Regions from separate parts of the Pseudomonas sp. S2_F03 genome, predicted to be linked through region 2. Evidence: riboswitches for the same ligand, from Rfam matches in the RefSeq annotation. Region 2 holds a riboswitch; the other holds the start of a gene.
The links. A riboswitch is a leader RNA that binds a small molecule or an ion and turns the genes downstream of it on or off. The one in region 2 is predicted to bind cobalamin.
Positions count from the first base shown of each region.

Region 1: linked by a shared signal. The riboswitch ahead of cobO (cob(I)yrinic acid a,c-diamide adenosyltransferase) and the one ahead of AB4N76_RS27615 (CbtB domain-containing protein) in region 2 are both predicted to bind cobalamin.

Region 1 covers NZ_CP162759.1:4,822,777-4,830,006, forward strand. The annotation lists gene hda (DnaA regulatory inactivator Hda) at 1-468, shown strand, start outside; gene AB4N76_RS22545 (C40 family peptidase) at 683-1,309, shown strand; gene AB4N76_RS22550 (C40 family peptidase) at 1,473-2,009, shown strand; gene AB4N76_RS22555 (PQQ-dependent sugar dehydrogenase) at 2,046-3,359, opposite strand; gene AB4N76_RS22560 (hypothetical protein) at 3,427-4,011, opposite strand; cobalamin riboswitch at 4,168-4,402, shown strand; gene cobO (cob(I)yrinic acid a,c-diamide adenosyltransferase) at 4,484-5,098, shown strand; gene AB4N76_RS22570 (cobyrinate a,c-diamide synthase) at 5,095-6,423, shown strand; gene bluB (5,6-dimethylbenzimidazole synthase) at 6,420-7,070, shown strand; gene cbiB (adenosylcobinamide-phosphate synthase CbiB) at 7,067-7,230, shown strand, end outside.
Region 2 covers NZ_CP162759.1:5,859,238-5,866,467, reverse strand. The annotation lists gene AB4N76_RS27625 (hypothetical protein) at 1-378, opposite strand, end outside; gene cobW (cobalamin biosynthesis protein CobW) at 382-1,449, opposite strand; cobalamin riboswitch at 1,553-1,764, opposite strand; cobalamin riboswitch at 1,943-2,170, shown strand; gene AB4N76_RS27615 (CbtB domain-containing protein) at 2,293-2,487, shown strand; gene AB4N76_RS27610 (CbtA family protein) at 2,499-3,206, shown strand; gene AB4N76_RS27605 (cobalamin biosynthesis protein) at 3,203-3,616, shown strand; gene cobM (precorrin-4 C(11)-methyltransferase) at 3,699-4,445, shown strand; gene nfuA (Fe-S biogenesis protein NfuA) at 4,616-5,200, opposite strand; gene AB4N76_RS27590 (fatty acid cis/trans isomerase) at 5,398-7,230, opposite strand, start outside.

The sequences.
Region 1 (7,230 bases), 1.0 Mb from region 2:
CCGTTGGCCGAGCTGCTGGATCGTGGCATCTCGATTCTCGATAACCTCGAACAATACGAACTGGTCTGCCTGGATGATTTGCAGGCGGTTGCCGGCCGGGCGGATTGGGAAGAGGCGCTGTTCCATCTGTTCAATCGGTTGCGTGACAGTGGTCGGCGCTTGCTGATCGCCGCGTCGACATCCCCGCGTGAACTGCCGGTGAAGCTGGCAGACTTGAAGTCCCGCTTGACCCTGGCGCTGATCTTTCAGATGCGTCCACTCTCTGACGAAGACAAATTGCGCGCCTTGCAATTGCGTGCGTCGCGTCGCGGCCTACACCTGACCGATGAAGTCGGCCATTTTATTTTGACTCGCGGTACCCGCAGCATGAGTGCGCTTTTCGAGCTGCTTGAACGTCTCGATCAGGCCTCTCTTCAAGCTCAGCGCAAGCTGACAATCCCCTTCCTGAAGGAAACGCTGGGCTGGTAAAACCAAAGCCTGGCAGGGGTTTCGGCATATTTCAGGCGCCAGGAAATCGGCTTTCCTACAGGGCTGCAGGCTGCGCAAGCGTTTAAAATGGGCTTAAGCGCTTAGATGTTAACGAGAAACCGATAAGTCACATAAAGTTCGATTGAATTTGCAAATGAGGATGATAGCGGGCATAGTCTCGACTTCTTTACAACTATCAGCCACGGTCGTGCCCATGCTAAAGCGCTTCGCACCCCTCGTGCCTCTCGCACTCGTCACCCTGTTGTTCGGTTGCGCTGCTCACTCTCCAGTGTCCCAGCAAGAGCAACAACAGCAGGCTAAAAATTCAGTTACCGCACAATCTTCTTCCGTTCTTTTCCAGGAAGAACTGGCCACCGATAAAGAACTGGCCGACTTTGCCGACGGCAAGGCCTACCAGCTACCGGTTCTGGCCGACAGCATTCTTGAGCGCGGCATGTCCCTGATCGGTACCCGTTACCGTTTCGGCGGCACTTCTGAAGCCGGTTTTGATTGCAGCGGCTTCATCGGTTACCTCTTCCGTGAGGAAGCGGGCATGAACCTGCCTCGTTCTACTCGCGAAATGATTAACGTGGACGCCCCACTGGTGGCTCGCAGCGCGCTGAAGCCAGGCGATCTGCTGTTCTTCGCGACCAATGGTCGTCGTGGTCGCGTCAGTCACGCCGGGATCTACCTGGGTGACAACCAGTTCATCCACTCCAGCAGCCGCAAAAGCGGTGGCGTCCGGGTCGACAGCCTGGGTGACAGCTACTGGAGCAAGACCTTCATCGAAGCCAAACGCGCCCTCGCGATGGCACCGACAGTGGTCACCGCTCGCAAGTAAACGTACAAGTTGTAAGGCGAAGTTAAAGTCTTACTTGAAGTTTGCTGCGTAGGCGCTAGAATTCTGATCTTAATGATGGCAAACCGCCTGCGTCACGCGCAGGCGGTTTTCTTTCTGCACTCCCAGCAGGAAAAAGCCGCAGCCAGATCAGGATGCTCTGCTTATGACGATGTCGGCCCGCCTTGCACTCATGTTCTTCGCAGCGCTGCTCAGCGCCTGCGCCAGCCGCACACCGCCTACTGCGCCGGTGAATCGCGCGCCGATCGTCTTTGGTTCCTCCCAGGCATCTTCCCCTGAAGCAGAAGAGGTGCTCTTTCGCGCGTTGGGCCTGGTGGGCACGCCTTACCGTTGGGGCGGCAATACGCCGGACTCCGGTTTTGATTGCAGTGGGTTAATCGGCTTTGTCTATCGTGATGCCGCCGGCATTTCCCTGCCGCGTACCACGCACGAGATGATCAGCATGCAAGCCGCCAATGTGGGCAAGGAAGGTCTGCAAACCGGTGATCTCATCTTCTTCGCTACCAATGGCGGTTCTCAGGTGAGCCATGCCGGGATTTACGTGGGCGAGGGCCGCTTCGTTCATGCACCCGCCACGGGCGGCACGGTGAAGCTCGACAGCTTGTCCAAAGCCTATTGGCAGCGGGCTTACCTGAGCGCCAAGCGCGTTCTGCAACCCGAGCACTTGGCACGCAATCCCTAGTCACGCTGCTGCCCCCCTATAAATTGAGGGTTGCGGTTATTTAGCGGCTGACACGCGCCACACCTTGTTCCCGACATCATCCGCCACCAGCAAGCCACCCTGCTGGTCGATCACGACGCCTACCGGCCGACCCATGGCCTCTTCGTCTTTATTGAGAAAATCGGTCAGTACATCGACCGGTTTCCCGGTCGGTTTGCCGCCTGCGAATGGCACGAAGATCACTTTGTAGCCGCTGTGCGGTTTGCGGTTCCACGAACCGTGCTGACCGATAAAGGCCCCTTCCTTGAATTGCGCGGGCAGGCTGGTGCCTTCAGCGAACGTCAGCCCCAGCGATGCCGTGTGCGGACCCACTGCGTAGTCCGGCGCAATGGCCTTGGCCACCAGGTTCGGGTTTTGTGGCTCGACACGAATGTCGACATGTTGGCCGTAGTAGCTGAACGGCCAGCCATAGAACCCGCCATCCTTGACCGAGGTGATGTAGTCCGGCACCAGGTCGCTGCCGATTTCGTCCCGCTCATTGACCGCCGTCCACAATGCACCGCTGCGGGGCTCCCAGGCCAAACCGTTCGGGTTGCGAATGCCGGAAGCGAAAATCCGGTGGTTGCCGGTGGCGCGGTCCACTTCCCAGATTGCTGCGCGACCTACCTCTTGATCCAGGCCGTTTTCACCGACGTTGCTGTTGGAGCCCACCGTGACGTACAGCTTGCGGCCGTCCTTGCTGGCGATGACGTTTTTGGTCCAGTGATGATTCAGCGTGCCTCCCGGCAGATCGACCACCTTGGTAGGCGGCGACTTGATCGCGGTGTCACCGCTTTCGTAGTGAAAGCGCAGCAATCGGTCGGTGTCGGCCACGTACAGGTCATTGCCGACCAGCGTCATGCCGAAGGGTGAGTTGAGGTTTTCCAGGAACACCGTGCGGGTTTCGGCGATGCCGTCGTGGTCCTTGTCACGCAGCAGGGTGATGCGGTTCGGGCTCGGTACTTTGGCGCCGGCACGGCCCATGGCTTTGCCCATGACCCAGCCACGAATGCCTTTGCCGTCATCGGGTTTGGGTGGCGCGCTGGTTTCGGCTACCAGCACGTCGCCGTTGGGTAGCACGTAGAGCCAGCGCGGGTGATCGAGGTCTTCGGCGAAGGCGGCCACTTGAGTGCCGGCAGCGGCAGTAGGTTTCGCGCCCTTCGGCCAGCCGATCGCCGGGGCGATATTCACCGTCGGGATCAGGGTTTTGTTGGGTTCAGGCAGCTTGGGTGACGGGCCGGTGCCGTCGGAGACTTGCAGTATGGAGGTCTCACCACAGGCGGCAAGCCCTCCGGCGAGCACTATGACGATAGCGAGCGGGGACTTGCGCATGCTGGTCTTCCCTATGATTGCTCTGACTTAATCATAGAGAAGCTTCAGCGTGCGATGGTTCCGTCGATTAGCCGCGGGCTTCCTTGAACAACACGGCAACGCCTGGGTGATAGTTGCCGGCTTCGTTGCGCAACTTGCGATAGGCGTAGGGGAAATACCAGGCGACGGCACAGCAGTGTTCTTTTTGCAGATCGTCGACCATGTCCTGAAGTTCTTCAGGGGTGGCGCTTTGCTGGGCTTTTTGCGGGGCAACGAACAGGCAACCAAGTTTCAGGTCGCTGGCGTAGCTGATTCGTTTGGCATCGCTGGTGATGTCCTGCAGTGCCTGCGTCAGGTTCAGGCTGTTGACCTTGGGCCAGCGTTGAGTGGCCTGAAGGTAGGCGCGCTCTTCGGCGGTTGCGATAAACAGATCGGCGCGGGCGTTGCGCTCGCCTTCTTCGTTCTGTTTGCGCGTCGACGTGTTTGGCAGCGTGACCATTTCCGCCATCCAGGCTGCTGCGGAGAGCAGGCCGAGGTTGGCTTTTTCATCGTGCCAATATGGCGAGTCGTTATCACCGCGCACCGTGTTGTAGCGGTCGATACAGTCAAACCAGCGCTCCAGCACCGGCCGCAGGAATTCCAGCTTCGGATTGCTGATGATCATGCCTTGCATGTTGCTCACCCTTGTAATTGTGTTGTTGGGTTTTGTGGCGCTTTGATATCACTGCTGACAGTGTGGTGCAAGATTGGCGTCAGTAAATTGATCGGCGGCAGTATATCGCTCGCCGCAGCTTTGTCTTCATTTGACGCTCCACCCCCAACCCTCTAACCTTCGCGGCTTGTTTCAGGTGCTCTGTGGCAGTGGCCGACAGAGTGAAACAGGGAAGCCGGTGAGTGACTATCGTAAAACGACGAAACGTCACGATCCCGGCGCTGCCCCCGCAACGGTAAATGAGTGAAAACTGCGCCTTGAGCCACTGTGTCTATTGTCGACATGGGAAGGCGCGCAGTCCGGCATCACGCCGCTCATGAGCCCGGAGACCGGCCTGATTCATCCAGCGGCATCACGGTGGGCGATGCCAGGCTTCTTGCCGTCTATTCTTGTGCCCGCCCGCCGTTATCCAGCCTCAACGGAGAGCTCCCCCATGACCGATACCCCCCCTGATCGTGACGAACGCCATTTGGCGCGCATGCAGCGCAAAAAAGCCGTGATCGACGAACGCATTGCCAATTCCCCCAACGAGTGCGGCTTGTTGCTGGTGCTGACCGGCAATGGCAAAGGCAAGAGCAGTTCGGCATTCGGCATGCTCGCCCGGTCGATGGGGCACGGTATGCAGTGCGGCGTGGTGCAATTCATCAAGGGGCGCAACAGCACCGGCGAAGAACTGTTCTTCCGCCGCTTCCCGGAGCAAGTGCGTTTCCATGTCATGGGCGAAGGCTTTACCTGGGAAACCCAGGACCGCCAGCGTGACATTGCTGCCGCCGAAGCGGCCTGGGCGGTGTCCCGCGAATTGCTCAGCGATCCGTCCATTGGCCTGGTGGTGCTGGATGAGCTGAACATCGCGCTCAAGCACGGTTATCTCGATCTCGATCAAGTGCTCAGCGACTTGCAAGCTCGTCCTCCGATGCAACACGTAGTGGTCACCGGTCGCGGCGCCAAGCCGGAAATGATCGAACTGGCCGACACCGTCACCGAAATGGGCGTGATCAAGCACGCGTTCCAGGCCGGGATCAAAGCGCAAAAAGGCGTCGAGCTGTGAATCAGCCACGTTGTTGCCCGGCGGTACTGATTGCCGCCCCGGCTTCCGGTCAGGGCAAGACCACCGTCACTGCCGCGCTGGCCCGTTTGCATCGCAATCAGGGGCGCAAGGTGCGCGTGTTCAAATGTGGCCCGGACTTTCTTGACCCGATGATCCTCGAACGCGCCAGCGGTGCGCCGGTGTATCAATTGGACATGTGGATGGTCGGCGAGCAGGAAAGTCGGCGACTGCTGTGGGAAGCCGCTGCTGAAGCCGACTTGATCCTGATCGAAGGCGTCATGGGGCTGTTCGACGGCACGCCGTCCAGCGCCGACCTGGCGCGGCACTTCGGAGTGCCGGTGCTCGCGGTGATCGACGGCACTGCCATGGCGCAGACCTTCGGTGCACTGGCGTTAGGGCTGGCGCGCTATCAAGCGGATTTGCCGTTTGCCGGTGTATTGGCCAACCGCGTGGGCACGCTGCGGCATGCGCAATTGCTTGAAGGCAGCCTGACCGAAGGCTTGCGTTGGTATGGCGCGTTGTCGCGAGAAACCGGAATCGAGTTGCCGAGCCGTCATCTGGGGCTGGTTCAGGCCAGCGAGTTGAATGATTTGGACCTGCGGCTCGACGCGGCAGCCGATGCGCTGGCCAGCAGCTGTGAAGTGGCATTGCCGCCGGCGGTGGAGTTTGCCGCCCCGGATGTGATTGTTGCCGAGCCGTTGCTCGCGGGCGTGCGCATTGCGGTAGCCCGTGACGAAGCGTTCGCCTTCACTTACGGCGCGAGCCTGGATTTGCTGCGAGCCATGGGCGCCGAACTCTCGTTCTTCTCGCCGATCCGTGACCGCCAATTACCGGACGCCGACAGCCTCTACCTGCCGGGCGGTTATCCCGAATTGCACCATGTCGCATTGTCACAGAACACCCCGATGCTCAACGCAATCCGTGCGCACCATGCGGCCGGTAAACCGTTGTTGGCCGAGTGCGGCGGCATGCTGTACTTGCTCGACTCGTTGACCGATGTCGAGGGCACTCGTGCAGAGCTGGTCGGTTTGTTGAAAGGGGACGCGGTGATGCAAAAGCGTCTGGCCGCGTTGGCTTTGCAAGCGGTCGAACTGCCTGAAGGTTCGCTGCGCGGCCACACGTATCACCACTCCCTGACCAGCACCGAGCTTGAGCCTATCGCGCGCGGCCTCAGTCCGAACGGCGGTCGCGGCGCCGAGGCGGTTTATCGTGAGGGGCGGATGACCGCGTCTTACGTGCACTTCTATTTTCCATCCAATCCATCGGCCATTGCCGCGCTGTTTGCGCCGGACCTTGAGGCCGACTTGCTCGCGAAGCGGCCATGAGCGACAACGCTTTTTCCGATGCCGAACGCGCAGCGGTCTATCGCGCCATCGGCGAGCGCCGCGACATGCGTCACTTCAGCGGCGGCACGGTCGAGCCCGAGCTGCTGCGACGCCTGCTCGAAGCGGCGCATCAGGCCCCTAGTGTCGGCCTGATGCAGCCCTGGCGTTTCATCCGCATCAGCGACCGAGACTTGCGCGACAAGATCCAGTTGCTGGTGGAAGAAGAACGCGTGCGCACTGCCGAAGCCCTCGGCGAGCGCACCGACGAATTCATGAAGCTCAAGGTCGAAGGCATCAATGACTGTGCCGAAGTGCTGGTCGCCGCGCTGATGGACGATCGCGAGCGCCACATCTTCGGGCGTCGCACCTTGCCGGAAATGGACATGGCCTCGCTGTCCTGCGCCATCCAGAACTTATGGCTGGCTGCGCGCGCGGAAGGTCTGGGCATGGGCTGGGTGTCGCTGTTCGAGCCGCAAGCGCTGGCGGACCTGCTGGGTCTGCCGGCCGGGGCCAAGCCGCTGGCGGTTCTTTGCCTGGGGCCGGTCAAGGAATTCTATCCGGCGCCGATGCTGGTACTCGAAGGTTGGGCGCAAGCGCGTCCGCTGAGTGAGTTGCTGTATGAAAATTATTGGGGAGTGAGTCAATGAGTGTGGCGTTATTGAGTGTCGCCGCGGTTGCGCTGGACGCGCTGCTGGGTGAACCCAAACGCTGGCATCCGCTGGTGGCGTTCGGTCGTTTTGCCGATCGCATCGAGCAACGTTTCAATTCCGCCGGGCGCGGCTGGCGCAGTCATGGCGTCACGGCGTG
Region 2 (7,230 bases):
CAGGTCGCTGAGTTCCGGGTCCGGGCGATCATCACCCGGCACCAGAATCAGTTGCACGCCCCGCTGGGAAAGCTCCACCAGCCGCTCGATGCCGTAACGCCAATAGGCGATGCCGCCGTGCAGCGAAATCAGAATCACCTTGGCGTGCCGCAGCACTTCGTCGACATACAGGTCGACCGAGGCATGGTTTTGCACCTGCATCGGGTTGGCCAGGCGCACGCTGGGGTAGTCGTCGGGCAATTGCTGCGCGGCTTCTGCGAGCAGCGCCAGGCTGGAATCGCCGCTGCACAGGATCACCAGCTCGGCGGGGGTTTGTCCAAGGTCGGCGATGTTGTCGTCCGACACGAAACCGCCGGGCTGGGTCCTGAGCAGGTGCATGGCTTAAACGCTGAGCGCGGCGCGCAATTGCGCTTCGAGTTGCGCGGCGTCCAGGTCTTGACCGATCAACACCAAGCGCGTGGTCCGCGCCTCATCGGCGCCCCACTGACGGTCAAAGTGCTTGTCGAAACGCGTGCCCACGCCCTGAATCAGCAAACGCATCGGTTTGTTGGGGATCGCGGCGAAGCCTTTCACACGCAGGATGCCGTGCTTGACCACCAGTTGGGTCAGCGCATCCAGCAGCAGGCTTTCGTCGGCTTGCGGCAGTTCGAGGGAGATCGAGTCAAACGCATCGTGATCGTGGTCGTCATGGTCATCACCGTCGTGGTGGTGGTCGTGATGGCTGTGACGGCTGTCAATGTGCTCTTCGGAGCCGGCACCGAGGCCGATCAGCACGTCCAGCGGTAGGCGACCGCTGCTGGCTTCGATGACTTTGACCGCCGGCGGCAATTCTTCAGCGACTTCAAGGCGCACGCGGGCCAGGTCTTCAGGGCTGATCAGGTCGGCCTTGTTGAGGATCACCAGGTCGGCGCTGGCCAATTGGTCGGCGAACAGCTCGTGCAGCGGCGATTCATGGTCCAGGTTCGGGTCGAGTTTACGCTGGGCGTCGACCTGATCCGGGAACGCGGCAAAGGTGCCGGCGGCCACGGCCGGGCTGTCGACGACGGTAATGACCGCGTCGACGGTGCAGGCACTGCGGATTTCCGGCCATTGGAAGGCTTGAACCAACGGTTTTGGCAGGGCCAGGCCCGAGGTTTCGATGAGGATGTGATCGAGGTCGCCGCGACGGGCAACCAGTTCGCGCATCACCGGGAAGAATTCTTCCTGAACCGTGCAGCACAGGCAGCCGTTGGCCAACTCATAAACGCGACCGTTGGCTTCTTCTTCGGTGCAGCCGATGGAGCATTGCTTGAGGATATCGCCGTCAATACCCAGCTCGCCAAACTCGTTGACGATCACCGCGATGCGACGGCCCTGAGCGTTGTCGAGCATGTGCCGCAGCAGCGTGGTTTTGCCCGAGCCGAGGAAACCGGTAACGATGGTGACGGGGAGTTTGGCCAGTGTTTTCATCGGATGCCCTTTGGCTTTGGTGGCGGGCATACGGGACGACGACCGGCAGCGCGCACGCGCATGCCTGAAGAGTTCGCCACCGGATCACCCCGCCCGGTTGAAAGTGAGAATCTGTGTCGAGGCAGGTCTCCTGGCTGACGGCTGGCCAGTCGATTGACTGGCGGTTGCTGCGCCTTCCCGCTCGCGCCATGGCTGGCGCATGCAGTGGCATGGCAGAAACTGAACCGTTCACAGTTGCGGGGGCAGCCGCGGCATTGACCGCGTTCCCTTCTTAGCTTCGACAAACGCCGAAGAACCTCGAAAGCGCAAGGCTACGCATCGCGCTGGGGCGGGTCAATGTTCACATGACATTGGCGGCGCGCCCTTCGCGAGCAAGCCCGCTCCCACATTCGACCACGTTCCAATGTGGGAGCGGGCTTGCTCGCGAATGGAGCGCCTCGGTTTTCGTGTTGAGAACCCTTGCCAATTGACGGCCAACCCCCGCCCATGCTCTCCTACACGCCTTGTTACGGGTGCCCTTCACAGGGTGAAACGGGAAACCGGTGAATCATGTGCTTTACTCAAAGCCATGTCAGTCCGGTGCTGCCCCCGCAACGGTAAGCGAGCGAAGCATCAAATCCACTGTGCCAGCAGTTCGGCATGGGAAGGTGATGTTTGCAGGCCACGGCGAAAGCCAACGCCCCTCGTGAGCCCGGAGACCGGCCCGCAACACACAGTGACCCTTACGGTCACGGAACAACAAACCCGCGGTGGGCGGGCGCTGTTTGAACGTCTGCGAGCCCGAATCGCAGGGGTTTTCCATGCGCTCTATTCACCCGCTGACAGACCAGAGGGAAGCGCGCCATGTCGATCATCACCAGCACCGGCTCCAGCAGCACCGCCAGCACCACCACAACCCTGACCCAACGCCTGACCGCCGCCGTGTGTGCGTCGATCCTGGGCGCGTGCCTTGTCTATTTCGCCGGTTTCTCGCACATAGAAGCGGTGCACAACGCCGCGCACGATACCCGTCACAGCTCTGCGTTCCCGTGCCATTGAGACCTGCCCAAATGATCAAGCGTATTGCGCAAACCGCAGGTTTCACCGGGTTGCTGGCCGCCCTGTTGCTGACCCTGCTGCAAAGTTTCTGGGTGGCACCGCTGATCCTTCAGGCCGAAACCTACGAAAAAGCCGAGCCGGCAGTGGTTCAACCCCATGAACACGCCGACGGCGCCATGGCCGCTCATACCCACGACGCCGAAGCCTGGGAGCCGGAAGACGGCTGGCAGCGCGTGCTGTCGACCACCGGCGGCAACCTGGTGGTCGCGGTCGGTTTTGCCCTGATGCTTGCCGGTCTCTATACCCTGCGGGCGCCAAACAGCACCGCACAAGGTCTGCTCTGGGGCTTGGCCGGTTACGCGACGTTCGTCCTCGCACCGACCCTCGGCCTGCCACCTGAATTGCCGGGCACTGCCGCAGCCGATCTGGCACAACGGCAGATCTGGTGGATCGGCACGGCGGCGTCCACAGCAGCCGGCATCGCCCTGATCGTGTTCAGCCGTCATTGGCTGATGAAAGTGCTGGGCGCGGCGATTCTGGCCACTCCACATGTCATCGGCGCACCTCAGCCGGAAGTGCATTCGATGCTCGCGCCGGAAGCCCTGGAAGCGCAGTTCAAAATCGCTTCGCAGCTGACCAACGTGGCGTTCTGGCTGGCCTTGGGCCTGATCAGTGCCTGGTTGTTCCGACGCAAAAACGATGGCCAATACCACGCATGACAGAGACCCGCACAGCGCCGACGTTAGTGGTCGGCCTGGGCTGCCAGCGCGGCTGCCCCGCCAGCACGCTGCGGGCATTGCTTGATCAGGCGTTACAGGCTCATCAAGTCGGACTTCACGAAATAAAGGCCCTGGCCAGCATCGACCTGAAGCGCGACGAGTCGGGTCTGGTCGAGCTGGCCGCACAACTCGAGTTGCCGTTGTTGTTTTTCAGCAGTGAACAATTGGCCTGCTATCACACCAAACTCACCCATCATTCAGACATCGCCTTCGAGCGCACGGGCTGTTATGGCGTAGCGGAAAGTGCTGCCCTAGCATTGGCCGAACAATTGGCCCAGGCGCCGGCGAAGCTGCTGATATCCCGACAAAAATACGCTCAGGCGACCCTGGCATTGGCCGGCGCTGCGTAAAATCCCTGGTAATCGCGCATTCGATCATGAGCAATCTTCATCTGAAGCCGTTGCCCTGCCCCTTTTCTCACAGGAACCGACGATGACCGTCTACTTCATTGGCGCAGGCCCCGGCGACCCGGAACTGATCACGGTCAAAGGCCAACGGCTGATTCGCAGCTGCCCGGTGATCATCTATGCCGGCTCCCTGGTGCCCGTGGCCGTGCTGGAAGGCCATCGCGCCGAACAGGTGGTCAACAGCGCCGAACTACACCTGGAACAGATCATCGAACTGATCAAAACCGCCCACGCCAACGGCCAGGACGTGGCACGGGTGCATTCCGGCGATCCGAGCCTGTATGGCGCGATTGGCGAACAGATTCGCTACCTGCGTGAGCTCGACATTCCGTTTGAAATCGTACCGGGCGTAACGGCGACAGCGGCGTGCGCGGCGCTTTTAGGGGCGGAACTGACCCTGCCGGACATTTCGCAAAGCGTGATTTTGACCCGCTACGCGGACAAGACAGCCATGCCGGCTGGCGAAGAACTGGGCAGCCTGGCGCAACATGGGGCGACCATGGCCATTCATTTGGGCGTCAATCACCTGGAGAAAATCCTCGCTGAACTGCTGCCGCATTACGGCGCGGACTGCCCGATCGCGGTGATCCACCGGGCGACCTGGCCGGATCAGGATTGGGTAGTGGGGACACTTGAGGACATTGCCGGGAAGGTTGAAGCGAAGGGATTTCGGCGCACGGCGTTGATCTTGGTCGGGCGCGTATTGGGGAGTGACCAGTTCAGCGCCTCGTCGCTGTATCGCGCGGGGCATGCGCATCTCTATCGCCCATAGGGCCTCTTCGCGAGCAAGCCCGCTCCCACATTTGATCTTCGTCGTACACAAAATTTGTTTTCGCGGGAGATTCAATGTGGGAGCGGGCTTGCTCGCGAAGGGGCCAGCGAACTCCACCCATAAAAAAACGGCACTCACGGGTGCCGTTTTTTCATTTCGCAGCGAACACCTTAGTAGTAGGCGTTTTCTTTCTGCGTGTGGTCGGTCACGTCACGAACACCCTTGAGCTCAGGAATACGCTCAAGCAACGTGCGCTCGATGCCTTCCTTCAGAGTCACGTCCGCCTGGCCACAGCCCTGGCAACCACCGCCGAATTTCAGAACGGCGATACCGTCTTCAACGACATCGATCAGGCTGACCTGACCGCCGTGGCTCGCCAGCCCCGGGTTGATCTCGGTTTGCAGGTAGTAATTGATACGCTCGTTAACCGGGCTGTCGGCATTGACCATCGGCACTTTGGCGTTTGGCGCCTTGATGGTCAGTTGGCCGCCCATGCGGTCGGTGGCGTAGTCGACCACCGCATCGTCCAGGAAGGCTTCACTGAAGTGATCGATGTAAGCGGTGAAGCTTTTGAGCCCCAGCGCCGTGTCTTCAAGTTTTTCTTCGCCCGGCTTGCAGTAGGCAATGCAGGTTTCGGCGTACTGGGTGCCAGGCTGGGTGATAAAGACGCGGATGCCGATACCCGGGGTGTTCTGCTTGGAAAGCAGGTCAGCCAGGTAATCATGGGCGGCGTCGGTAATGGTTATAGCGGTCATGGAAACTCCTCGCAGGCTTGGGCGCAGTTTACGCCAATCATCGCGCCGCACAAAGTCCTAGTATTTTTGTCAGGAAAGAAATGGTGATCCCTTGCAGGAGCGGGCTTGCCCGCGAACGCGTCAGGTCATTCAACATTTATGCTGAATGTGACGACCTCTTCGCGGGCAAGCCCGCTCCCACAGGGAATTGCAGTGGCTCAGAGATTCTCGTAGCGATTCATATCCAGCACGCCCTCTTCCACCGGGTCGGTTTCGTGGACGTAACGGCTGAGGTCGTGGAAATAGAACCAGAATTGCGGATGACTGCGACGAATCCCCCACCGTTCGACGATTTTCTCGAAATCATCCGTGTCTTTGGCGTTTTCCATTGCAGCGACGAACGCCGGGACCTGGTCGGCCGGAATGTTGAACATAAAGTTCGGGTAACTGCTGAGTACACCCGGGTAAATGGTCAACGTGTCGAGCCCCGGCTGGTAGCGCAAAGATTCACCGAGCAGGAACGCCACATTGCTGTGCGCACGGTTGCGCAACAGGCTGTAGGCCACGCGTTTGCCGCTCGTCGTTTCGATACGCAACATCGTTGCTTCCGGCAACTGGTCGATGACCCTCAAGCCGGCTGCCGGGCGCGAAGTCAGGCGACTCAATACTTGTTCGGCGTCCTGCAAGTCCGGGTCGATATTCGGCCGCGAGCAATACGCACCATTGCACCGGTTGATCGGATCGGGGTTGGCATTGAGTTCGCCGTAACGGGCCAGCAACTGCATGGCGAAATCGCGCTTGGGGTCTTTCTCGTCGAGTTTCAGCGCGGTCGGTTTGTCGTCATCGATGGACTCATAGTCCAGCCACATCTTGAACTTGCCGCTGTTCTGGTACCAATCGTCGAGGTAGCCGTCCCGTGAGTCGGCCGGCATCAGGCGCAGGAAGTTCTGTTCGGCGCCGTTACGGATCAGGTCAAAGTACAGGCGGGTCTGGGCCTGGTGGGAAACGTTGCCGAACACGTCGAAGTTCACCGCCAATTGGTAGTAGGTGCGCTCCAGCAGCGGAAAATCGAACAGCCACAGGGTTTGCGGCACATCGCCGATCAAGCCTTTGTTCACCGACGCACTGTCGAAGTGGCGGAAGATCGTCAGTAACGCGTTGTCATTCCCCGCCCACAAGGTCGACCAGCTAGGCGCCGGTGCGTCGGCGTAATTGTCCCGGCGCAGCGCTTCGTATTCGTTACGCTTGTCGCGGTAGCCATGCCACAGGCTCAAGACGCTACCGACATCGTCATTCTGACCCGGCATGGCCAGCAACGGTGTGGCCTGGCCGCGGTAATTCGGGTCGGTGATATAGAGGTCGTGCTCAGGGGCCTGGAACAGCGCCCAGAAGTTGTCGCGAATCACATCCGTGGCGATCTGCCCACGGCAAACCGGGCCACGAATGAACGTGCGCACGAAGTATTCGGCGTTATCGAGCATGAACTGGTAGCGCGCCTGCGCCGGAATAGCTTCGAAGGTATCGAACGGATTGGCCCGCCGTTCCGGCCCGTAGCCTGGCAAGGCGTTGACCTGCCAGTTGCCGCTATAGAACAGGCTTTTGACCCGCGCCATCTTCGCCGCACTCAGCGGATAGGTGATGTGGGTTTTCTGCACAATCACACCCTGCACCGGCCACAAGCGGTAATACACCTGAGTACCCGGGTCATCATTCGGACGGCGTGTGTTGATCAGGTCAATCGGCTGACCGGTGGGCGTACGCGAGCGCACCCACTGGAAAAAGTGCCCTGGCTCGCCGTCCTTGAAATAGAGATGGGCAAGAAACCAGTGCTCGAACAACCAGCGGGCCACCAGACTTTGCCGGGAGCCGGGGGCGTTGAGCAGGTTTTCCCACTGCACCACCTGCAACGCTTCTTTCGCGCTCGGCACCAGCCCCTGTTCATCAATCGGCGCACCCGAGGCCAGCCAGCGCTGCAGCGTCTGGTATTGCTGGTCGGTCAGGCCGGTGACCGCCAGCGGCATGCCTTCTTTGGGATGTGAACGGGCATAGCC